DNA from 4 places in the Rhizobium sp. NLR22b genome. Region 4 is predicted to be linked to each of the others. Evidence: predicted binding sites of a transcription regulator. Region 4 holds the regulator's gene; each other region holds the start of a gene.
What was found. Region 4 encodes LexA, which represses DNA repair genes until DNA is damaged. Its sites were predicted from a motif close to TGTTCNNNNTGTGTTCNG; they were not measured.

Region 1 (6,150 bases), 130 kb from region 4:
CCAACCAAGACGTGCGCGCGCTCGCGCGCCTTGCGCAGCAGGAACTTCGTTCTCCGGCTAACGACTTCCTCGCGGAAAGAGACGAAGGCGCGCAGCATGTCGAGCAGGGTCAGCTGCTCCGGCTTGCCGCCGTTCAGCGCCACCATGTTGCAGCCGAAGGAGGTCTGCAGCGGCGTGTAGCGATAAAGCTGATTGAGGATGACCTCGGCATTGGCGTCGCGCTTCAATTCGATGACGACGCGATAGCCTTGGCGGTCGGATTCGTCGCGCAAGTCGGAGATGCCCTCGATGCGCTTTTCACGCACCAACTCGGCCATCTTCTCGATCATCGTCGCCTTGTTCACCTGGTAGGGAATTTCGGTGATGATGATCTGCTCGCGGTCGCCGCGCATCGGCTCGATGGTGGCGACGCCACGCATGATGACGGAGCCACGGCCGGTCTCGTAGGCCGAGCGGATACCGGCACGGCCGAGGATCTTGGCGCCCGTGGGGAAGTCAGGGCCGGGAATGATCTGCATCAGTTCCGGCAGCTCGATCGCCGGATCGTTGATCAGCGCGATGCAGCCGTCGATCACTTCGGAGAGGTTGTGCGGCGGAATATTGGTGGCCATGCCGACGGCGATGCCGCCGGCGCCGTTGACGAGCAGGTTCGGGAACTTGGCGGGAACCACGACCGGCTCAGAGAGCGTGCCGTCATAGTTGTCGCGGAAATCGACGGTTTCCTTGTCGAGATCGTCGAGCAGCGAATGAGCAGCCTTTTCCAGGCGGCACTCGGTGTATCGTTCGGCCGCCGGCGGATCGCCGTCGACGGAGCCGAAATTGCCCTGACCGTCGATCAGCGGCAGCCTGAGCGACCAGGGCTGCGCCATGCGGGCGAGCGCATCATAGATCGCAGCGTTGCCGTGCGGATGGTATTTACCCATCACGTCGCCGGTAACGCGGGCGCATTTGACGTATTTCTTGTTCCAGTCGATGCCGAGCTCGGACATGCCGTAGAGGATGCGCCGGTGGACGGGCTTCAGGCCGTCGCGCACGTCGGGCAACGCGCGGCTGACGATGACGCTCATGGCGTAATCGAGATACGACCGCTGCATTTCCTCCATGATGGAGATGGGCTCGATGCCTGGCGGGAGCTTCCCGCCGCCGGGGGGTGTTTGCTCAGTCAAAACAGATCACGATCTCTTCTAGAATCACTTGAAGATTTATAGCGGAAAGCCTGTTCCCGCGCCAATTTCTGAGCGCGTTTTGAACAGGCTTTTGCGGCCGAAAAAGGGTAAAGCACCGGAGTTGTGCGGCCGGACCGGACAAATCCGCCGCAGGCCGCCGCGGCACATTTGCCAAATCCAAATCCCAGCTTCACAATCGCAGTAAATCACACACCCATATGGGCTTTGGGAGAGACGATGGCAAGCGCCGACCAATTGATCAACGCCTTCACGACGCTTCTCGTCACCATCGATCCCCCAGGGCTGGCGCCGCTGTTCCTGGGGTTGACAACCGGCATGAGCAGAGCCCAGCGCACGCAGGTGGCGCTGCGCGGTTCGACGATCGCCTTCATCATCCTCGCGGTCTTTGCGCTGTTCGGCGCCGGCGTGCTCGGCGTGCTCGGCATCTCGATCGGCGCCTTCCGCATCGCCGGCGGGCTGCTGCTCTTCTGGATTGCCTTCGAAATGGTCTTCGAGAAGCGGCAGGACCGCAAGGAGAAGGCGACCGAGGTGGCGATCACCAAGGATCATATCGAAAATGTCGCCGTCTTTCCCCTCGCCTTGCCGCTGATCGCCGGCCCTGGGGCGATCTCGGCGACGATCCTGCTTGCCGGGACGCTCGCGACCTCGATCGGAAAGTTGCAACTGATCGGCGTCCTTGCCGCCAATCTGCTGCTGACCTTCGTCATGCTGCTCGTCGCCGAACGGCTCGACCGTTTCCTTGGCGTCACCGGCCGGGCAATCCTGACACGGCTGCTCGGCGTCATCCTCGCCGCGCTTGCGGCGCAATTCGTCGTCGACGGGGCAAAATCGGCGCTCAATCTGATCAGCGCGACGCCGCACTGACAAGGCGCCGACTGAAGCAATTGCAGTCGGAAAGCAGAGAGAGCATGGTGCCGCTCAGGACACCATGCTCTCAGCTGCTTATAAAGTCAGGAACCGCGATCGATCAGAACGGGATGTCGTCGTCGAGATCGCGCGAGAAGTTGCCTCCGCCACCGCCGCGGTTCGACGATGAGGACGACGCCGGGGCTCCGTAATCGTCGCCGTAATCATTGTTGCTGCTGCCGCCGCGGCCGCCGCCGAAGCCGGAGCTCGCACCGCCGCCCTCGCCGCGTCCATCCAGCATGGTCAGCGTCGAATTGAAGCCCTGCAGCACCACTTCCGTCGAATAACGGTCCTGGCCCTGCTGGTCCTGCCATTTGCGGGTCTGCAGCTGGCCTTCGATATAGAGCTTGGCGCCCTTCTTCACATATTGCTCGACGACCTTGCAGAGGCCTTCGTTGAAGACGACGACAGTGTGCCATTCGGTCTTTTCGCGGCGTTCGCCGGAATTGCGGTCGCGCCAGGTCTCCGAGGTCGCGATACGGAGATTGGCGATCGGCCGGCCATCCTGAGTGCGGCGGATTTCGGGATCTGCACCCACGTTTCCAACCAGAATTACCTTGTTCACGCTACCAGCCATGCTTCTCACCCTGCCTGCCGCCCTGCCCGGCGGCGTTAATCGATCAGCGCACCTTAAACCATCGCGGACCGCCAATGCGCGTAAACGGTCGTTCATCCACATGTTTATCCATCAGAAAGCCGCATGCATTCATCAGGAATTTTGTTCTTTATTTGTTCTAGTTTATCCGTATGATCCTGTCAACAGAATCGAAAACCTTGAAGCTTCCCGGATATTCAGCCTCGACTCGCCCGCCGGCATCACTAAATAAGGGCTGTTACCCAGAAAACCAAAGCAGAGACGATGAGCGAACTGAAGACGATCTCCATCCGCGGCGCGCGCGAGCATAATCTGAAGAGCATCGATCTCGATCTGCCGCGCAACAAGCTGATCGTCATGACCGGTCTGTCGGGCTCGGGCAAATCCTCGCTCGCCTTCGACACTATCTATGCCGAGGGCCAGCGGCGCTATGTCGAAAGCCTGTCGGCCTATGCCCGGCAGTTCCTCGAAATGATGCAGAAGCCCGATGTCGACCAGATCGACGGGCTGTCGCCTGCCATCTCGATCGAGCAGAAGACCACGTCGCGTAACCCGCGCTCGACGGTCGGCACCGTCACCGAGATCTATGACTATATGCGCCTGCTCTTTGCCCGCGTCGGCGTTCCCTATTCGCCGGCGACCGGCCTGCCGATCGAGAGCCAGACCGTCAGCCAGATGGTCGACCGCATCCTCGCTTTTGGCGAAGGCACCCGTCTTTATATTCTCGCGCCGCTCGTGCGCGGCCGCAAGGGCGAATACAAGAAGGAACTGGCGGAGCTGATGAAGAAGGGCTTCCAGCGCGTCAAGATCGACGGCCAGTTCTACGAAATCGCCGAGGCGCCTGTTCTCGACAAGAAATACAAGCACGACATCGACGTGGTCGTCGACCGCATCGTCGTGCGCCCCGATGTGTCGGCGCGCCTGGCCGACAGCCTGGAGACCTGCCTGAAACTCGCCGACGGGCTGGCAGTCGCCGAATTCGCCGACAAGCCGCTGCCGCCGGAGGAAACGTCGGCCGGCGGCTCGGCCAACAAGTCGCTGAACGAAACGCATGAGCGCGTGTTGTTTTCGGAGAAGTTCGCCTGCCCGGTCTCGGGCTTTACCATTCCGGAAATCGAGCCCCGCCTCTTCTCGTTCAACAACCCCTTCGGCGCCTGCCCGACCTGCGATGGTCTCGGCGCCCAGCAGAAGATCGACCCGGATCTGATCGTGCCCGAACCGGAGCGCACCTTGCGCGACGGGGCGATCGCCCCCTGGGCCAAGTCGACCTCGCCCTATTATAATCAGACGCTGGAGGCGCTCGGCAAACATTACGGCTTCAAGCTCGGCACCCGCTGGAACGATCTTTCCGACGAGGCCAAGGATGTGATCCTCAACGGCACCGACGACAAGATCGAATTCCATTACGCCGACGGCGCCCGTTCCTATACGACGCACAAGAACTTCGAGGGCATCATCACCAATCTCGAGCGCCGCTGGAAGGAGACGGATTCCGCCTGGGCGCGCGAGGATATCGAGCGCTTCATGTCGGCCGCCCCCTGCCCGGCCTGCAACGGCTATCGCCTGAAGCCGGAAGCGCTGGCGGTGAAGATCAACAGGCTGCATATCGGCGAAGTGACCGAGATGTCGATCCGCGTCGCCCGCGACTGGTTCGAAACGCTGCCGGCGACCTTCAACGCCAAGCAGAACGAGATTGCCGTGCGGATCCTCAAGGAGATCCGCGACCGGCTGCGATTCCTCAACGATGTCGGCCTGGAATATCTCAGCCTGTCGCGCAATTCAGGCACGCTGTCGGGCGGCGAAAGCCAGCGCATCCGCCTCGCCTCGCAGATCGGCTCGGGCTTGACGGGCGTACTTTACGTGCTCGACGAGCCGTCGATTGGCCTGCATCAGCGCGACAATGCCCGATTGCTCGACACGCTGAAGCACCTGCGCGATATCGGCAATACCGTGATCGTCGTCGAGCATGACGAGGATGCCATCCTGACGGCCGATGACGTCGTCGACATCGGTCCCGCGGCTGGTATCCATGGGGGGCAGGTCATCGCCCATGGCACGCCGCGGGATATCATGGACAATCCGAAGTCGCTGACCGGCAAATATCTCTCGGGCGAACTCGGCGTTCCGGTTCCGGACGAGCGCCGCAAGCCGAAGAAGGGTCGCGAGATCAAGGTCGTCGGCGCGCGCGGCAACAATCTGAAGAACGTCACCGCCTCGATCCCGCTCGGCGTCTTTACGGCGGTGACCGGCGTTTCCGGCGGCGGCAAGTCCACCTTCCTGATCGAGACGCTGTATAAATCAGCGGCGCGCCGCGTCATGGGCGCGCGCGAAATTCCGGCCGACCACGACCGCATCGACGGTTTCGAGCATATCGACAAGGTGATCGATATCGACCAGTCGCCGATCGGCCGCACACCGCGCTCGAATCCGGCGACCTATACCGGCGCCTTCACGCCGATCCGCGACTGGTTCGCCGGCCTGCCGGAAGCCAAGGCGCGCGGCTACCAGCCGGGCCGCTTCTCCTTCAACGTCAAGGGCGGCCGCTGCGAGGCCTGTCAGGGCGACGGCGTCATCAAGATCGAGATGCACTTCCTGCCCGATGTCTATGTCACCTGCGACGTCTGCCACGGCAAGCGCTATAACAGAGAGACGCTCGACGTCACCTTCAAGCAGAAGTCGATCGCCGACGTGCTCGACATGACGGTAGAGGAAGGCGTCGATTTCTTTGCGGCGGTACCTGCCGTGCGCGACAAGCTGCAATCGCTGAAGGATGTCGGCCTCGGTTACATCAAGGTCGGCCAACAGGCCAATACGCTCTCTGGCGGCGAAGCGCAGCGCGTCAAGCTCGCCAAGGAGCTGTCGAAACGCTCGACCGGACGCACGCTCTATATTCTCGACGAGCCAACGACCGGCCTGCATTTCCATGACGTCGCCAAGCTCCTGGAAATGCTGCACGAGCTCGTCAACCAGGGCAACTCCGTCGTGGTGATCGAGCACAATCTCGAAGTCATCAAGACGGCAGACTGGGTGCTCGATTTCGGCCCCGAGGGCGGCGATGGCGGCGGCGAGATCGTCGCGACCGGCACACCGGAAGCGATCGTCAGGGAAAAGCGCTCCTATACCGGCCAGTTCCTGAAGGAATTGCTGGAGCGGCGGCCGGCGAAGAAGGCGGTCGCGGCGGAATGACGATGAGGTTGGCGTCGCCCGACGATCTCCAAACGGACTATCGCGCTTTATAGTGTCTTCGGGTTCCGGAAAACGGGTCGCCGACCGAACCCTTATCGGCCAGGATGGACGCTGATCGACATGACGAAAGAGATTCATGCGGCCTGACCGCTGCGAACTGGGAGGACGACATGACGAAATCCGGCACTATCCGCACCGGCATCGGCGGCTGGACCTTCGAGCCCTGGCGCGGGCATTTCTTTCCCGCCGACCTGAAACAGAAGGACGAGCTGCATT
Region 2 (6,150 bases), on a different contig from region 4:
CCCCGCCGCTCCCCGGCGAGACGCACGATGAGAATGACATCGCGCCGCTCCAGCGTCAGTTCGACGCGGTCACCCGGCTTGACCATCTGGCTCGGGTGACTGCAGCGCTCGCCGTTGATGCGCACGTGCCCCGACTGGACGTGACTCTGGGCCAGCGAGCGCGACTTCACCATGCGCGTGAAAAACAGCCACTTGTCGATGCGCTGGCGCGAACCGCTTGCCGGCTGTGTCTCCCCGCCCATGATTACTTCTTCATCTGTTCCTTGAGAGCTGCGAGCTTGGCGAAGGGAGAATCCGGATCGATCGGCTTCTCCTTGCGCGGCGGCTTGGCCTCGAAGCGCAGCGGCTGGGCGCCGCGATTGTTGTTGCGGTCGTTACGGTCATTGCGATCGTTCCGCTCGCCGCGGTCCTTCCGATCGCCACGGTCCTGACGATCACCGCGCGGCTGGTCCTTGCGCTCGCCCCTTGCTTGCTGCGGTCTGCCACCGTCACGGCCGCCACCGTCCTTGCCGCGGCCGTGGCGGTTGTCGCGCCCGTCGCCGCCGCGATTGCCTTCGCCGCCTTCACCGCCGTTCGGACGGCGATTGCGTTCGCCGCGCTCCTGGTTCTGGCCGCCCCGGCGTTCGCCATGGCCGCCGCGTGCTTGGCGATGGTTGTCATTGCGGCCGCCGAGACGCCACAAAAGAACCGGCTTCGGTTCCGCCGGCTCGCCAGCTTCCCCGGAGGCGGCAGTCTCTGCCGAAGCGGTTGCCTCGGTCACTTCGGCCGCAGTGTTGCTGTCGTTCGCTTCTGTGGCGGGGACGTCGGCCGCCGTCGAAGCCGGCTCGGCTTGGGTCGGCTCGGAAACAGCCTCTTCCGTCGCTCCGTCGGCATCATCGTGATCGGCTTTTTCTGCCGCTTCTTCCGCGGATGTTTCCGCGGAGGCGGCAGGGGCTGAAGCCGCGTCCTGCGCCGCAAGATGGGCCGACGCCTCTTCCGCCTTCACGGCATCGGCGCGATAGCCGAGGCCCTTGAGGATCTCTTCCATGTCCTCGAGCGTCGCCCCGAGAATCGACAGCATCGCCGTCGTCGTCGTGAAACGGCGACCGTCATAGGCGCCCTCCGGACGATTGCTCTGACCGGGCTTCCATTGCAGCAGCGGACGGATGATATCGGCAAGCCGCTCCAGAATGTCGATGCGCACGGCGCGCTTGCCGAGGAAGCGGAAGCCGGCGAGCTTGTAGAACATCCGCTCGAAGCTCGGATCGGTGACGACCGAGGTGCGGCCGGCGGCAAGCACGGGGATGAGATCGCCGTAGCCCGGCTTGTCGAGACCGTCGTTCTTCAACGCCCAGAGCAGCGTGATCAGTTCGGCAGGTGCCGGCTTCAGAAGGGCCGGAACAAAGATATGATAGGCACCGAAACGCACGCCGTAGCGGCGCATGGAGGCGCGAGCCTCCTGATCCAGCGACTTCACCTCTTCGGTGACGTCGCGGCGGAAGAGCACGCCGAGATTTTCGACCAGCTGGAAGGCAAGTCCCTTGGCGAGGCCCTGCAGATCCTCGGCGCGCGACAGATCATCGAGCGGTTTCAATACCGTGCTGATGTGATGATTGACGAAACGTTCGATACGGGCGGCGACGTGATCGCGGGCATTGCCCGTCAACTGCTCGTCGGCGAGCAGGATCACGCGCGGCCGCATGACGTGATCGCTGCCGGAAAGCCGCGCCACGGGATCGCCGAGCCAACGGATCAAGCCATCCGAACCGATCGCCAGATCGCTATTGCCCGCGGCATGCAGCCGGGCCGCACGGGCCTCGAACTCGAGCGCGAGCGCCTTCTGCGACGCAGCCTGAACCGCCTTGGCATCCGGTCCATCCGTTCCCCCCACCGGGGTGAAACGGAATCCGCTCAACTGCCCTACATGATGTCCTTCAACGAAGACATCGCCATTCACACTGATTTCAGCTTCCAGCATCGCATTCTCTCTCAGGCGCTTCATGAGCACAGATGTCCTGCGATCAACAAAGCGTTTCGTCAACCTTTCATGTAACGCATCGGACAATCGATCTTCGATTTCCCGCGTCTTTTCCTGCCAATGTGTCGGATCGGCAAGCCAGCCGGGCCGATTCGAAACGTAGGTCCAGGTCCTTATCTGCGCGATTCGCGCCGAAAGCGTGTCAATTTCCCCATCAGTTCGATCCGAGCGATGAACCTGCTCCGCAAGAAACTGCTCGTTCACCGTGCCATAGCGCACGAGATCGGAAAAGAGGGTCGAAATAAGATCGGCATGTTGGGCCGGAGTGATACGCCGGTAGTCGGGCAGCGCGCAAGCCTCCCAGAGTTTTTCGACGCGGGCCGGCCTGTCGGCGAGGTCGATCACTTCGGGATAGCGCGAAAGCTGCTCGAGCGCCTGCTGATCGACCGCCGGCAGCGCCCGCGTCAGCCCGGGCACGCGCGGCCCGGCCTCCAGGCTGGCGCGCAGCGACTGAATTGAGGAGAAATCCATCTCCGTCGTGCGCCACTGCAGAACCTTGACGTTGTCGAATTCATGTCCCTCGATGCGCTGCACCACTTCCTCGTCGAAGGGCGAGACTTGGCCGGTGACACCGAAGGTGCCGTCCCGCACGTGCCGCCCGGCGCGGCCGGCGATCTGGCCGAGCTCGGCCGGATTGAGGTTGCGGAACTGGTAGCCGTCGAATTTCCGGTCCTGGGCGAAGGCGACGTGATCGACGTCGAGGTTGAGGCCCATGCCGATCGCATCGGTCGCCACCAGATATTCGACGTCGCCCGCCTGATAGAGCGCGACCTGCGCATTGCGGGTGCGCGGGCTCAGCGCCCCCAGCACGACCGCCGCGCCGCCGCGCTGCCGGCGGATGAGCTCGGCGATGGCATAGACCTCATCGGCGGAAAAGGCGACGATGGCCGAGCGCTGCGGCAGCCGGGTGATCTTCTTCTGCCCGGCGTAAAGGAGATGCGAAAGCCGTGGCCGCTCGACGATCGTGACGCCGGGCAGGATCTGCTGCAGGATCGGCCGCATTGTCCCCGCGCCCAGAAGCAGCGTCTCATCCCGGCCGCGAAGGTGCAGGATACGGTCGGTGAAGATATGGCCACGCTCGAGATCGCCGGCGAGCTGGACCTCGTCGATCGCGACAAAGGCGGCTTTGGTCTCCCGCGGCATCGCCTCGACCGTGCAAACGGAAAAACGCGCATTGGGCGGCGAAATCTTTTCTTCGCCCGTGACCAGAGCCACGTTCTGCAAGCCGACCTTCTCCACCACCCGCGTATAGACCTCGCGGGCCAAAAGCCTGAGTGGCAGGCCAATCACGCCGGTCCCATGTGCGACCATGCGCTCGATGGCATAATGGGTCTTGCCGGTATTGGTTGGTCCAAGCACCGCGGTCACACCGCGCCCGCTGAGAATCATCGGCTGCGAAGTCAGAGTCATGGTCCATGCAAGTGAGGCAGGCGCGCCCCGGGAAAAGTTTTGCCATCTCGATGGAGGCACAGAACACATGGACAGCTACTGCCGCAAACGCAAGGGCAGATTTCAAAATGCGTCGGGGGATTGCGACTTTTGCGAGTCGTCCGGACGGTCCGCCTTTCCGATTCGGAACAGCGTGAGAACGAATCAGAGACGAATCGCTGACTCCTGCTGATTCAGCTTTTGTTCACGGCTAAGTATTGATTTTGAATCACTTTTTCCTACTAAATGCTGAATCGCGGGGCTCTCTCCGGTTCGCATTTTGTGACCCTGCCGGAGGTCTGTCATTCGCTTTTTGCCAAGGGAAAAATCCGCCGAAATTAACGTCTCGATCAAATCCGGAACGAATCGGCGACGAATCGCCGACTGCTCTGCTTTCCCCTTTCGTTCACGGCCATATCTGGTGGCGTCGTCATGTTCCGCCCGCTAGATGCGGGGCAGGCGGCAAGATCTCGTCACGTCGGTGTTAATCTTCCGGCGAGCAAATTCACACAGCCTTAAGCCTGACCCGCTTGCCCGTCGGACCGATCAAAAACGGAACGAATCACCGACGAATCGGAGACATCGTGATCTTCCTGCTTTGTTCGCCGCAACATGTTGTATTTCAATGTCTTTTTAACCATACGGGCCATTTGTCAGGGGTGACGGATCACAAACCATGAATCGCGTCGCATCCTAATTCGCGCGCCCAACCGGGAACAAAAATCGCCAATGCGTGTTTCTTGTCCATTCAGATTGCAGATGAAATGAAGGAAAAACACCATGCTTGGCACGATACTTCTCGTTATCCTCATTCTGCTCCTGATCGGAGCCCTACCGAACTGGGGTTATAGCCGTGGCTGGGGCTATGGACCTTCCGGCGGTTTGGGGCTAGTTCTGGTCATTATCATTATCCTTGTACTAATGGGCCGCATCTAAAGCCCGACTAACCTGGGGAGTTACGACATGATGAAGAAGATTGTTCTTATCGGCGCGCTCGTGGGCGCTCTCGCATCCTGCACCGCGACCGAGCAGGGCACGGCGATCGGCGCCGGCACCGGTGCAGTCATCGGCGGTGCCGTCACCAACAGCTGGGGCGGTGCCGCAGTCGGCGCCGTTGCCGGCGGCCTGACCGGCGCTCTCATCGGCCAGTCGGTCGAACGCCGCGGCTACTGCATCTATCGCGATCGCTACGGCCGCCGCTACGAGGCGCGTTGCCGTTACTGATCGCATCACATATCGGACTCCCAACGGGCGCTTCTGCGCCCGTTTTTCTTTGCCGACACGTCCGTCAACGTGACGTTGACGATCGGTCATGAAAGTCAAATCCACCAACGCCCATTAGCTAGCCGCATATTTACCTCGTACGCGCAGGGCAGGCGCCATCGCCCGACAATTCCACCGTCGTCATTCTCGTCGCCGCGGCTTTCCTGACAACCGCGGTCTCATCTCTTGTCTTGGTAGCGGAGATCGCTCGCGGCAGCGAATGCCGGCCATGATTCGGGTTGATCGAGACCGGAACACCGGCAACCGCTTCTGCCCTCCCGAACAAAAGCAAAGGCGCGTTCTGCAACGCGCCTTTGCAAATCGACACACGTTCGTCCTATCTTAAACGAAGAATTGCCCGCCATTGGCCGTCAGCGTCGAACCGGTGATGAAACCAGCATCGTCGGAGACGAGGAAGGTAACGCAGCGGGCAATCTCTTCGGGCTCGCCGAGACGGCCGACCGGGATCTGCGGAATGATGCGTTCATTCAGTACCTTCTCCGGCACGGCAAGCACCATTTCCGTTCCGATATAACCGGGGCAGATGGCATTGACGGTGATGTTTTTCGCAGCCCCTTCCTGGGCAAGCGCCTTGGTAAAGCCGAGATCGCCGGCCTTGGCCGCCGAATAGTTCGCCTGGCCCATCTGGCCCTTCTGGCCGTTGATCGACGAGATATTGACGATGCGGCCGAAGCCGCGGTCGCGCATGCCGCTCCAGACCTGATGCGTCATGTTGAACAGACCGGTCAGGTTGGTGTTGATCACCTCGTGCCACTGCTGCGGCGTCATCTTGTGGAACATTGCGTCGCGGGTAATGCCGGCATTGTTGACGAGGATCTCGACCGGCCCGATCTCGCGTTCGACCTTGGTGATCCCTTCACCGCAGGCAGCGTAGTCCGAAACATCCCATTTGAATACCGCAACGCCGGTGACGTCGTGGAAGGCATGAGCCTTCTCGTCATTGCCGGCGTAAGTGGCCGCAACCCTGTAGCCGGCATTTTTCAGCGCCATGGATATCGCCGCGCCGATGCCGCGTGTACCTCCGGTGACCAGAGCCACTCTGCTCATGTTCCGCTCCCCCTCTGTGTTTTCGCCCGCTCGTGGCGGCATTTCAATCAATGACGGATTGCATGCTATTTAAAGTGCTTCAAAGCACATGGCGACGCCCATGCCGCCGCCGATGCAAAGCGTGGCGAGGCCCTTCTTCGCGCCGCGGCGCTTCATCTCGAACAGCAGCGTGTTGAGAATGCGCGCCCCGGAGGCGCCGATCGGATGGCCGATCGCAATCGCCCCGCCATTGACGTTGACGATCGACGGATCCCAGCCGAGATCCTTGCTGACAGCGCAAGCCTGTGCCGCGAAGGCCTCGTTGGCCTCCACAAGATCGAGATCGTTCACAGACCAGCCGGCCTTTTCGAGCGCCTTGCGCGACGCGGGGATCG
Region 3 (6,150 bases), on a different contig from region 4:
GTCGGGGATGTCCGCCGTCAGGCGAGCGGCATGTGAATATCCGTCATCAGTTCGGTCGGCGGCACCTCGCGCGGGTTGTTCAGATACTCCTCGAACATGATGCTGTCCTTCAGCTGCCGTCCTGACTTTGGCAGCCACTCCGCGTAGAGCCACTGATAGGCCTTATACATGTCGGCATAGGGACCTTTGTGGCGTAGCACGGCATAGTCGCCACCGTCGAAACTGCGCCGCTCGAACGGCGCCTCGGCTGGAACGTCCGAACCACTCGTGACGCAGGCGATCGAGCGCAGCTTCTCAGCCGGCACGATGTCCGGGTCATCGACATAGACGCCGATCATCCGCATAGCGGGTCTGCCAAGGCCGCGGGCGGAAAGTGTGCCGAACAACGTCTCGAAGGCTTTGCCGATCTGCATGTAGATCCGTTCACGGCTTGGCTCGATGCGCCGTTTCCCGAAACTGCCGCAATATATGCTCGCAACAGTCTTTACCGGGCTCGCGTGCCGTTTCGCACTGCAGACGAGAAACTGACCGCCGCCGCCGCGCAGCGAAAACAAAACCGGCTGCGAAATCCAAGATCTCGCAGCCGGCTGCTCTTTCAAACAGTTCTCACGCTCGACGATCAGCCTGCAAGTGCCGCTGCAACAGCCTCGAGCGCCTCATCAGCCTTGGCGCCGTTCGGACCGCCGGCCTGCGCCATGTCGGGACGTCCGCCGCCGCCTTTGCCGCCGAGGGCGGCCGAGGCGACACGCACCAGATCGACAGCACTGAAACGCTCAACGAGATCCGGCGTCACCGCAACGACGGCGCTCGCCTTGCCATCTTCGGATACACCGATCAGCGTCACGATGCCGGAACCGATGCTGGCCTTGCCGTCATCGGCAAGACCCTTCAGGTCCTTCGGATCGACGCCGGCCACGGCCTTACCGAGGAATTTCACTCCAGCGACCTCGCGCACCGCATCGGCAGAGCCGCCCTGCCCGCCGCCCATGGCGAGCTTGCGCTTGGCGTCGGCCAGTTCCTTTTCGAGCTTGCGGCGCTCGTCCATCAGCGCTTCGACGCGCGACAGAACTTCCGAAGGCTGCACCTTCAGCGAGGCAGCGAGCGTCTTCACGCGATCATCCTGCTCGGCGAGATATTCGCGCGCCGATTCACCGGTCACCGCTTCGATACGGCGAACACCGGCGCCGACGGCGCTTTCGCCGAGGATGCGCACGAGGCCGATCTGACCGGTCGCCGACACATGCGTGCCACCACAAAGTTCGACCGAGTAAGGCCTGTTGCTTTTTGCGCCGTGCAGACCCGTGCCCATCGAAACGACGCGCACCTCATCGCCGTATTTCTCGCCGAAGAGCGCCATCGCGCCTTCGGCGATCGCGTCGTCGACGCTCATCAGGCGGGTCGTGACGGGCGCATTCTGCAGCACGATCTCGTTTGCCATGTCCTCGACCACCTTCAACTCCTCGGCCGACATCGGCTTGGGATGCGAAACGTCGAAACGCAGGCGCTCGGGCGCAACCAGCGAGCCCTTCTGGGCAACGTGGGTTCCGAGCACTTCGCGCAGCGCCTCGTGCAGCAGGTGGGTTGCCGAATGGTTGGCGCGCAGACGCGAACGGCGTGCATGGTCGACAGTCAGAACGACAGCATCGCCGGTCTTGAAGGCACCTTGGACGACGGTGCCGGTATGCACGAAGAGGCCCTCGCCCTTCTTCTGCGTGTCCGATATCTCGATCTTGCCGTGGTCCGAGGAGATGACGCCGGTATCGCCCATCTGACCGCCGGATTCTCCATAGAACGGCGTCTGGTTGACGACGATCTGCACCTTGTCGCCGGCCTTGGCTTCGTCGGCAACGGCGCTGTCTTTGACGATCGCCTGCACCACGCCTTCAGCGCTCTCTGTGTCGTAACCGAGGAACTCGGTTGCGCCATGCTTTTCCTTAAGCTCGAACCAGACGGTTTCGGTTGCCTTCTCGCCGGAGCCGGCCCAATGCGAGCGGGCTTCGGCCTTCTGGCGCTCCATGGCATCGGTGAAGCCCGCGATGTCGACGCCGATCTCGCGAGCGCGCAGGGCGTCTTGCGTCAGGTCGAGCGGGAAGCCGTAGGTGTCGTAAAGCTTGAAGGCGGTCTCGCCATCCAGCATGTCGCCCTTGCCGAGATCTGTGGTCGCATCCGACAGCAGCGACAGGCCACGCTCCAGCGTCTTGCGGAAGCGGCCTTCTTCAAGCTTCAGCGTCTCTGAGATCAGCGCCTCGGCGCGCACGAGTTCCGGATAAGCGCGGCCCATCTCCTGCACCAGCGTCGGCAGCAGCTTGTACATCAGCGGCTCCTTGGCGCCGAGAAGCTGGGCGTGCCGCATGGCGCGACGCATGATACGGCGCAGCACATAGCCTCGGCCCTCATTCGACGGCAGCACGCCGTCGGCGATCAGGAAGGCCGAGGAGCGCAGATGGTCGGCGATGACGCGGTGGCTGGCACTGCCTTCCGCCTTGACTCCTATCGTGTCCTCGATGGTGCCGGTCAGCATGCGGAAAAGATCGGTATCGAAGACGCTCTGAACGCCCTGGAGGATGCAGGCCATGCGCTCCAGACCCATGCCGGTGTCGATCGACGGACGCGGCAGCGGATTGCGAACCCCCGGCTCGGTCTGCTCGAACTGCATGAAAACCAGGTTCCAGAATTCCAGGAACCGGTCACCGTCTTCCTCGGGCGAACCGGGAGGGCCGCCCCAGACATTCTCGCCCTGGTCAATGAAGATTTCCGAGCACGGGCCGCAGGGGCCGGTATCGCCCATCTGCCAGAAGTTGTCGGAGGTCGGGATGCGGATGATCTTGTCGTCGGAGAAACCGGCGATCTTCTTCCACAAAGCCGCAGCTTCCTCGTCTTCGGAATAGACGGTCACCAGCAGACGATGCTTCGGCAGGCCGAACCCTTCGGTCACCAGCTTCCAGGCAAGCTCGATCGCATTCTCCTTGAAATAGTCGCCGAAGGAGAAATTGCCGAGCATTTCGAAGAAGGTCAGGTGACGCGCGGTATAGCCGACATTGTCGAGGTCATTATGCTTGCCGCCGGCGCGCACGCACTTCTGCGAGGTTGTCGCCGTCGCATAAGGACGTTTTTCCAGGCCGGTGAAGACGTTCTTGAATTGCACCATGCCGGCATTGGTGAACATCAGCGTCGGGTCGTTGCGCGGCACGAGCGGACTGGACGGAACGATCTCGTGGCCGTTCTTCTTGAAATAGTCGAGGAAGGTCGACCGGATATCGTTCACGCCGCTCATTCTATGCCCTTCAATGCTGCCCGAGGCCGGTAAATACAAATCCATCGGCTTTTAACGTTCGCCTCCGCCACTGTCCAGCCGACAAACAAAACCGGCCGCATTCTGATAAGGGAATGCAGCCGGCTGAGATATCAGATCAAGTTCAAGCGCGAAAATTACATTTCCGCGGCGGCATCGCCGTCATCGGCATCCGGACCGCCATTCTGCAGGAAACGATCGGCGATCAGGCCGGCATTCTGGCGCAGCGCCAGCTCGATCTCCCGAGCGAGATCCGGATTGTCGCGCAGGAAGGTTTTGGCGTTTTCGCGGCCCTGGCCGAGACGCTGGCTGTTATAGGAGAACCAGGCGCCCGACTTCTCGACGATACCGGCCTTGACGCCGAGATCGACGAGTTCGCCTGTCTTCGACACGCCTTCGCCATACATGATGTCGAACTCGACCTGCTTGAAGGGAGGCGCCATCTTGTTCTTGACGACTTTGACGCGGGTCTGGTTGCCGACCACCTCTTCGCGCTCCTTGACCGAGCCGATGCGGCGAATGTCGAGGCGCACGGACGCATAGAATTTCAGCGCATTGCCGCCCGTCGTTGTCTCCGGCGAACCGAACATGACGCCGATCTTCATGCGGATCTGGTTGATGAAGATCACCATGCAGTTCGACTTGGAGATCGAAGCGGTCAGCTTGCGCAGCGCCTGGCTCATCAGGCGGGCTTGCATGCCCGGCAGGCTGTCGCCCATCTCGCCTTCGATTTCGGCGCGCGGCGTCAGCGCGGCGACCGAGTCGACGACGAGAACGTCGACGGCGCCGGAGCGCACCAGCGTGTCGGTGATTTCGAGCGCCTGCTCGCCGGTGTCTGGCTGCGAGATCAGAAGGTTCTGCAGATCGACGCCAAGCTTGCGGGCATAGACCGGGTCGAGCGCGTGTTCAGCATCGACGAAAGCGCAGATGCCGCCCTTCTTCTGCGATTCCGCAATGGTTTGCAGCGCAAGCGTTGTTTTGCCCGAGCTTTCCGGCCCATAGATTTCAATGATACGGCCCTTCGGCAGACCGCCGATGCCGAGGGCGATATCAAGACCAAGCGAGCCCGTCGAAACCGTCTCGATCTCGACAACGTTCTCGTTGGAACCGAGTTTCATAATCGAGCCCTTGCCGAACGACCGCTCAATCTGTGAGAGTGCCGCTTCAAGCGCCTTGCTTTTGTCCACCGATTTGTCCTCTACCAGCCGCAATGAATTCTGAGACATCCGATCCACCTTTAGGTTATTGAAGCCGCTCAAGCAATGTCGAGTTTGTACCCTATTTGTTCCATTCCCGCAATAGGCGTACAAACATTTGAAAGAAAAAGGTAAAACGGCCCGTGTTCTACATTTGTTTTATCAATGCAAAGCAACGGCTTAGGCCTTATGAGCCGGCTTTGTCGCAGCCAGGCGGACCGCTTCGATTCGCCTTTCCCGGGTTATGAGAAGCGGGTGAGTTGATGAAAAAGATTCTCGTTCTCGGCGGCGCCCATATCGACAGGCGTGGCCGCATCTCCGGCGAAACGGCGCCAGGGGCCAGCAACCCCGGCACCTGGATCGAGGAGCCGGGCGGCGGCGGTTTCAATGCGGCGCGCAACCTTGCAAGACTGGGCTTTCACGTGACGATGATCTCGCCGCGCGGCGGCGATCCCTTCGGCGAAATGGTCGGCGAAGCCGCCGATTTCGCCGGCATCGACGACCGGCCCTTCGTCTTCCTCGACCGCAAGACGCCGAGCTACACAGCGATCATCGAGAAGAACGGCGACCTCGTGATCGCCCTTGCCGACATGGATCTCTACCGCTTCTTCGTGCCGCGGCGCCTGTCCATCCGCTGGGTGCGCGAGGCCTTCGCCGCGCATGATTTCATTCTCGTCGACGCCAATCTGCCGGAAGAGACGATCGCGGCGATCGTCGCCAAGGCGAACTCCCTGGCCAAACCCGTCGCGGCCATCGCAATCTCGCCGGCCAAGGTGGTCCGGCTGAAACCCTGCATCGCGGATATCGACTATCTGTTCCTGAACGAGGCCGAAGCCGCTGCCGTTACCGGCGTGCAGCCGGAGGATTCGGGCGGTTGGCCGCCGCTCCTGAACGAGATCGGCATCAGAAACGCCGTGGTCACCCGCGGCCGGCGCGAGCTTGTTGCGATTTGCAAAGACCGCGCCGTGGCGCTGCAGCCGCCAATCGCCGACACCGTCGCCGATGTCACGGGCGCCGGCGATTCCCTTGCCGCCGGCACGCTCGCCGCCTTGATATTTGGCCTGCCGCTTGAGGAGGCCATTCGCCACGGCGCGGCGGCGGCAGCGCTCACGGTGCAGTCACGGCACGCCGTCAACGAAAATCTGACGCCGGATCTCTTGAACGAGGCACTTGCCCTTGTTCCCGAGGTCAGAATTCTACATTGAAGCGACTGAATTAAAGAGTTGAGCATGATGCCGTTCGAAAACCGCCCACGCTTTTCGGTTTCATGCTCCGCCGATCACAGGACAAGATCATGACCAAGCCCATCTCCCCTCTTCTGCCGATCGCCTATTCGAAGGAGGTCGCCAGCGCCAAGCAGCGCGGCGCACCGCTGGTGGCGCTGGAATCGACCATCATCACGCATGGCATGCCCTATCCCGGCAATATCGAAATGGCGCGCAGCGTCGAGACGATCATTCGCGAACAGGGCGCCGTGCCGGCAACGATCGCGGTCATCCACGGCACGCTGCATATCGGCCTTGAAGCTGCGCAACTGGAGCAGCTTGCCAAGGCAACTGAGGTGATGAAGGTGTCGCGGGCCGATCTCGCCTTCGCGATCGCCGAGCGCCGCACCGGCGCCACCACGGTCGCGGCGACGATGATCGCGGCGGCCCGCGCCGG
Region 4 (6,150 bases):
GCAGGCCGGATGCCTGGGCGGCAGCCTTGGCGACGGCGAGCGAGACGCCGAGGATGGCGTTGGCGCCGAGGCGCGACTTGTTCGGCGTGCCGTCGAGCTCGATCATGATGTTGTCGATCTGAATCTGGTTTTCGGCGTCGATGCCGCCGATCGCGTCGAAGATCTCGGTGTTGGCGGCCTCGACCGCCTTTTCGACGCCCTTGCCGAGATAGCGCTTGCCGCCGTCGCGCAGCTCGACCGCCTCATGCGCGCCCGTCGAGGCGCCCGAGGGAACGGCCGCGCGGCCCATGCTGCCGTCTTCGAGATAGACGTCGACTTCGACGGTGGGGTTGCCACGGCTATCGAGGATCTCGCGGGCGATGATATCGGTGATTGCAGTCATGGGTTCTTCCTGCTCGGTGGGTGATAAGTCGTTCGAAGCCTGTCATAATCGAAGGCGTGCAAATTACAATGCCGCAATTTCCGGCCTCCGAACCAGCATTCCGTCGTGGCCTAAACCACGAACATGTCAGCTTGTTGAACGTCAGGACTTGGCGATCGCATCGAAGGCAAGCAGCTTCTCGAGCAGTCGCGGCATGTCCTTGAGATAAACCATATTCGGGCCATCGGACGGCGCGTTGTCGGGGTCCTGATGGGTTTCGAGGAAGACGCCGGCAATTCCCGTCGCCACTGCCGCGCGCGCCAGCGTTTCCACGAACTCGCGCTGGCCGCCGGAGGAATCGCCCTGCCCGCCCGGCTGAGCGACGGAATGCGTCGCGTCGAAGATGACGGGAGCGCCCATCGCCGCCATAATCGGCAGCGAGCGCATGTCGGAGACCAGCGTATTGTAGCCGAAGGAAGCGCCACGCTCGCACAAGAGCACATTCGGATTGCCGCTGGCGTTGAGCTTCTTCAGGACGTTCTTCATGTCCCAGGGGGCGAGGAACTGGCCCTTCTTGACATTGACGGCACGGCCGGTCCTTGCGGCGGCGATCAGTAGGTCGGTCTGACGGCAGAGGAAGGCCGGGATCTGCAGGACATCGACCACCTTGGCCACCTCGGCGCATTGCTCGGCCGTATGGACGTCGGTTATGACCGGAAAGCCGAATTCCTTCTTGAGGTCGGCAAAGACCTCCATGCCCTTTTCCAGGCCGATGCCGCGCTCGGCCGAGAGCGAGGTGCGGTTGGCCTTGTCGAAGGAGCTTTTGTAGACAAGACCCATGCCAAGCTTTGCGCAAAGCTCCTTCAGCGTGCCGGCGACCATGAAGGCGTGGTCCCGGTTCTCCATCTGACAGGGGCCGGCAATCAGCGACAGGCGGGCGGTATTGGAAAAGGTGACCTGACCTTCGCCTTCGCCGATCCTGACTTCGGAATTCGTGTCGGTGCTCATCGTGTTTCCTCGAAGGCGAAGAGCGCACCCTGCCCGGGCGTAGACTTCACCAGAATGCGATTGTTCTTGCGCGTGAATGTGATCCCGTTAGCACCCAAATGCGCTTCTGTCACGGCAAGATCGGCGACGGTGAAGAGGATTACCCGGCCGCGCAGACCACGATCGGCGGATGAGACGGCAAGCTCGAAATAGGCCTCCAGCCCTTCGGGCGTCATCAGGCTGATCTTCGCATTTGATGCCGCGATATTCACGCCGAAACCGGTTTTCTCCGCCGCCGCCTGCCCTATCGCAAGCCCGACGAAGGCGGCGAATGCCGCCGGGTCCGGCGCACAAAGCGCGATCTCGGCAATGCCGATCACGCCATTGGCATGCGTCTCCAGCGCGGCGCGATCTGTCGGGAAGGAATTGATGCGCTGGCAGGTAAAGAGAAAGAAATCGGGTGCGCGCAGATCAGCTGCAAAGGCCAGCTTGAAGCTGCCGACGGTCTCCGAACCATCCGGCATCCGCATCGGCCGGCTGAATTGCAACATCTCGCCGGCGCTCGCGCCGTTGCTGACGAAGCGCTTATGATCGAGGCCGGCATCCTCGCTGAGGAAGGCCAGCGCAGACAATCCCTCCTCGCCGCAGCGGAAGCGGAAGGCGCGATTGCGGGCGATGAAGACATTGCCGTGGCGGGCCGCTGCCTCGCTCTCCTCGACGCTCGCCACGCCAAGCGGCTCCAGATAGGTCTTGTCGGCGAAAAAGACGCAGGCATTCTCCGTTCCGAAGGGATGGCGCCCATCGGCGGCGACGGTGAAACCGAGCTTGCCGAGCCTCTCACGCGCCAGATCGATATTGACCACCGGCAGCACGACGTGATCCAGCGGATGCGACTTGGCGGAATGCGCGTTCATGATATCCTCCTGAAAGGGGCAAAGATGTGCGACAGCCCCTCCCCGAATGCAAGCGATGTGCGCCAATCCCGTCGAATGAAATTAAAAATCTCGACGAGTTGGCCCGAAGTTTTACGGAAATTTAGCTACTTGCGGAACACATATGGAACATATAGTGTCTGTTCTGGATTTGTTTCAATCAGGGGTCTGACGTCGATGCTCACGCGCAAACAACAGGAGCTTCTCCTTTTCATTCATGAGCGCATGAAGGAATCCGGCGTCCCTCCCTCCTTCGACGAAATGAAGGATGCCCTGGATCTCGCCTCGAAATCCGGCATTCACCGCCTGATCACGGCGCTCGAGGAGCGCGGCTTCATTCGCCGCCTACCGAATCGCGCCCGGGCGCTTGAAGTGATCAAGCTTCCGGAGGCCTATAACCCCAGCCTGCAACAGCGCCGCGGTTTTTCGCCGAGCGTCATCGAGGGCAGCCTCGGCAAACCCCAGCCGGTCGCCGCCCCCGCTGCCGCAAAGCCGGTCGCCGACAACGGCAACTCTGTCTCCGTGCCGGTCATGGGAAGAATCGCCGCCGGCGTTCCGATCTCGGCGATCCAGAACAACACGCATGACATCGTCATTCCCGCGGACATGCTTGGCTCCGGTGAGCACTACGCGCTGGAGGTCAAGGGCGATTCGATGATCGACGCCGGCATCTTCGACGGCGACACCGTGATCATCCGCAACGGCAGCACCGCAAGTCCCGGCGACATCGTCGTTGCCCTCGTCGACGACGAGGAAGCAACGCTGAAACGCTTCCGCCGGAAGGGCGCCTCGATCGCGTTGGAAGCCGCCAACCCGGCTTACGAGACCCGGATTTTCGGGCCGGACCGCGTCAAGGTGCAGGGCAAGCTCGTCGGCCTCATTCGCCGTTATCACTGACAGCAGCCGGACCGGATTCGGTAAAACTGTCTTTGCGCCAATCATAGGCGCGATGGCGCATCCATGGCCGCGATAGCGCCTCGAATGCGGTTGCGACCTGCAGGCCGGCATCGGCGAAGCGCAATTCGACGGAACCGGTCCTGCGGAGCGTCTCGCCGGTGAAGAGCGTCCCGCCTGAACGGCAGCTGTTGAAACGCAGGCGGACCGAGGTCACGACGATATCGGCCGTATCGCAGGCCGGGCCGAGATAGGCGGCATTGTCGATGACGGTGACGATATGGCCATTGCCGAGTCGTGATGTGCACCACGCCTTCTTGACGCAGGAAAACCGGTTTGCTTCACCGCCTGCTGCGGCTGCCCGCATCGCTGCGCTCGCTTCGTTCTGCTGATCGCGGGAAAGCCTGACTCGGCGGTCTTCTCCTTCCGGCGGGATAGCCGGACCATCCAGCATCTTCGGTGGAACATGTGTCGGCAGGACCAGCGCTCGCTGCCACTGGTCGAAGATGAAATCCGGCGGGTTTTCACGGTTGGACGCGATTGCCTCAGCCGCAACGACCGCAACCAGACCACCATCCTCCGAAATCACCAGATCCGGCGGGCGGGGAGCCGGCAGCAGCAGTACGGTGAGTGTCGAGACGGCGATGATGGATGTGCCGACATGGCGCAGCCGGGTGCGCAGCAGCGTCAGCAGCAGAAAGCCTGCCACCGCCACTGCGAAATACCAGGCGGGCAAGCGGCCGATGCCGATATCGCCGCCCCAGCCGGACACCGTCTTGGCAACCGCAATCACCAGATCGAGGCCGAATCCGACCACCGTCCAGAGCGGAGCATCCAGCCCGAAGGGCATGAGCAGCATCGCCAGCAGCCCGGCCGGCATGACGATGAAGGAGATGATCGGCATCGTCGCAAGGTTTGCCGGCAGGCCGTAAGCCGTCAGGCGATGAAAATGCTCGATCGAAAACAGGGCGGTGGAAAAACCGCCGATCAGCGAGGTCAGGAAGACGCCGCCGAAGAAACCGGCGACGACAACCACCGGCCTGATGATCGGCAATTTCAGGAAAGCGTTTTCACGGACACGCCTGTCCTTCCACAGCTGATAGCCCGATACCAAAGCCAATGTCGCGGCAAAGGACATCTGAAAGCTCGGTCCCAATACTTCCGAAGGTGAAATGGCGATGATGATGAGCGCAGAGAGAACGACATTGCGCAGGCTGATCGACGGCCGATCGAAGAAGACGGCAATCAGCATGATGGTCATCATGATAAAAGCGCGCTCGGCCGAAACCCCGAAACCGGAGATCAGGTAATAGGCGGTGACGGCCATGAGCGCACCGGCGGCGGCGATCTTCTTTGTCGGATAGGCTTGGGCGACGCCGGGAAAGAGGCAGAGCAGCATGCGGAAGCCGACGAAGAAGATGCCGGCCGACAGCGCCATGTTGAGGCCCGAGATCGCGACGATATGGGCAAGGCCGGACTGGCGCAGCGCCTCCGTCGTCGTCTTCGAGATGGCGCGCCGTTCATCCGTCACCAGAGCAGCGGCAAAAGCGCCGGTATCGCCGGGCAGGATCGATCTTATGCGGTCGCCGATGCTGCTGCGCAGCCGGTAGAGCCATTCGAGCAGAGCGTCCGACGTCGAGCTGGCCGCCTGCGGGCCTGCCTCCAAGTCGAGTTTCTCCGGCGCACCATAGAAGAAACCGTTGGCACCGATGCCGTCGAAATAGGCACCGAAGGAGAAATCGTTGAGCGCGGGAAGTGCGGGGCCCGCCGGCGGTGTCAGCCGTGCCTTGCCGGTGATGATGTCGCCGATTTCGAAAGGCGCATCGGCGCCCCGGACGATCGCGGTGATGCGTCTCGGCGGCCGTTTCAGCTCCGGAGCCTCGGTGCCTGTGACGGCAAGAATGTAGCGCCAGCGCCCGCGGCCGTCCCCTTCCCGCCGTTCGACACGGCCGGTCACCGTCGTCGTCACGGATGAATCGAGGATCACCGTCGAAGCCCGCCAGCTCTCAAACTGAGCCGAGAGCATGCCGCCGGCGAAAAGTGCCAGCGCCATCAAACTTGCGCGCAAGGCCGGCCGGCTGGGACCGGTGAGGAAAACCGCGGCCGCCGACACCAGCAAGCAGAGCAGCGATGGAACGAGGGGCAAATCCGATGCCGCAAGAAACCAGAAGGCCGAGCCGGCTCCGAGGAAGACCGGCGAGAACAGCAGCATTCGGCCATAATCGGCCTCTTCGCCCAGCATGTAGGCTCCGGCAGGCAGCGATTGCCGGGCGGCGGCCAGCAGCCGATGACGCAACGGGGTCTGCGACTGCGTCCTTACCGATTGAGTCACCACCGCAGGCGCAGGAAAATTCGGCGGATCGGCAAGGCCGGCGCCCACTTGCGGCCGCAATTCGGCTGTCGTCTGTTCCTGCATGCGCCGCCCAAAATGCCCCGCGAAGTCGCCAGAATGCAACCTTCACGCAAATCCGGCAAGAATAATCGGTTGAAATACGAAGGAAAACCCAAAGGAGCAAAAGGCAAGTCGAATCATCGGCTTCCGTTATGCGTGCGGCTCATCGCTGCGGTGCCTAAAAGGTGATGCCGCAATGCACAAAATGCCATCACGGTAACTTGGCATTAGCGTCACGATCATATAGCTATCGGAAAGGACGCTTAACCCCTATGGCGCTTTTGTGGCGCCACCGACATTTCGGAGGATCAGCATGACGGATCAAAGCGCTACAATAAAAATCGGTGACAAATCAGTCGACCTCGCCGTTAAAAGCGGCACGATCGGCCCGAGCGTCATCGACATCGGTGCCCTCTACAAAAACACCGCTTCCTTCACTTACGATCCGGGCTTCACCTCGACCGCATCCTGTGAATCCAAAATCACCTATATCGACGGTGACGAAGGTGTGCTGCTGCACCGCGGCTATCCAATCGAGCAGCTTGCCGAGCACGGCGACTTCCTCGAGGTCTGCTACCTCCTGC

Region 1: uvrA (excinuclease ABC subunit UvrA) is a predicted target of LexA. The motif match lies at 2,813-2,830, and genes of this name have one in related genera.
Region 2: HJC00_RS08900 (helicase-related protein) is a predicted target of LexA. The motif match lies at 3,591-3,608, and genes of this name have one in related genera.
Region 3: recA (recombinase RecA) is a predicted target of LexA. The motif match lies at 4,633-4,650, and genes of this name have one in related genera.

Annotation. Positions count from the first base shown of each region.
Region 1 covers NZ_JABDWM010000009.1:40,402-46,551, forward strand. Annotated here, with positions in the region: gene gyrA (DNA gyrase subunit A) at 1-1,166, opposite strand, end outside; gene HJC00_RS16085 (MarC family protein) at 1,404-2,051, shown strand; gene HJC00_RS16090 (single-stranded DNA-binding protein) at 2,155-2,670, opposite strand; gene uvrA (excinuclease ABC subunit UvrA) at 2,953-5,874, shown strand; partial or broken gene HJC00_RS32620 (GNAT family N-acetyltransferase) at 5,905-6,021, shown strand; gene HJC00_RS16100 (DUF72 domain-containing protein) at 6,045-6,150, shown strand, end outside.
Region 2 covers NZ_JABDWM010000004.1:174,916-181,065, reverse strand. Annotated here, with positions in the region: gene HJC00_RS08905 (RNA-binding S4 domain-containing protein) at 1-242, opposite strand, end outside; gene HJC00_RS08900 (helicase-related protein) at 245-3,427, opposite strand; gene HJC00_RS08895 (DUF3309 family protein) at 4,226-4,381, shown strand; gene HJC00_RS08890 (YMGG-like glycine zipper-containing protein) at 4,409-4,669, shown strand; gene HJC00_RS08885 (beta-ketoacyl-ACP reductase) at 5,051-5,776, opposite strand; gene HJC00_RS08880 (acetyl-CoA C-acetyltransferase) at 5,846-6,150, opposite strand, start outside.
Region 3 covers NZ_JABDWM010000012.1:128,249-134,398, reverse strand. Annotated here, with positions in the region: partial or broken gene HJC00_RS20025 (GyrI-like domain-containing protein) at 18-416, opposite strand; partial or broken gene HJC00_RS32700 (LysE family translocator) at 418-528, shown strand; gene alaS (alanine--tRNA ligase) at 620-3,274, opposite strand; gene recA (recombinase RecA) at 3,430-4,518, opposite strand; gene HJC00_RS20010 (carbohydrate kinase family protein) at 4,749-5,693, shown strand; gene HJC00_RS20005 (pseudouridine-5'-phosphate glycosidase) at 5,783-6,150, shown strand, end outside.
Region 4 covers NZ_JABDWM010000009.1:171,154-177,303, forward strand. Annotated here, with positions in the region: gene eno (phosphopyruvate hydratase) at 1-382, opposite strand, end outside; gene kdsA (3-deoxy-8-phosphooctulonate synthase) at 524-1,369, opposite strand; gene HJC00_RS16720 (VOC family protein) at 1,366-2,262, opposite strand; gene lexA (transcriptional repressor LexA) at 2,458-3,177, shown strand; gene HJC00_RS16730 (ComEC/Rec2 family competence protein) at 3,158-5,590, opposite strand; gene gltA (citrate synthase) at 5,880-6,150, shown strand, end outside.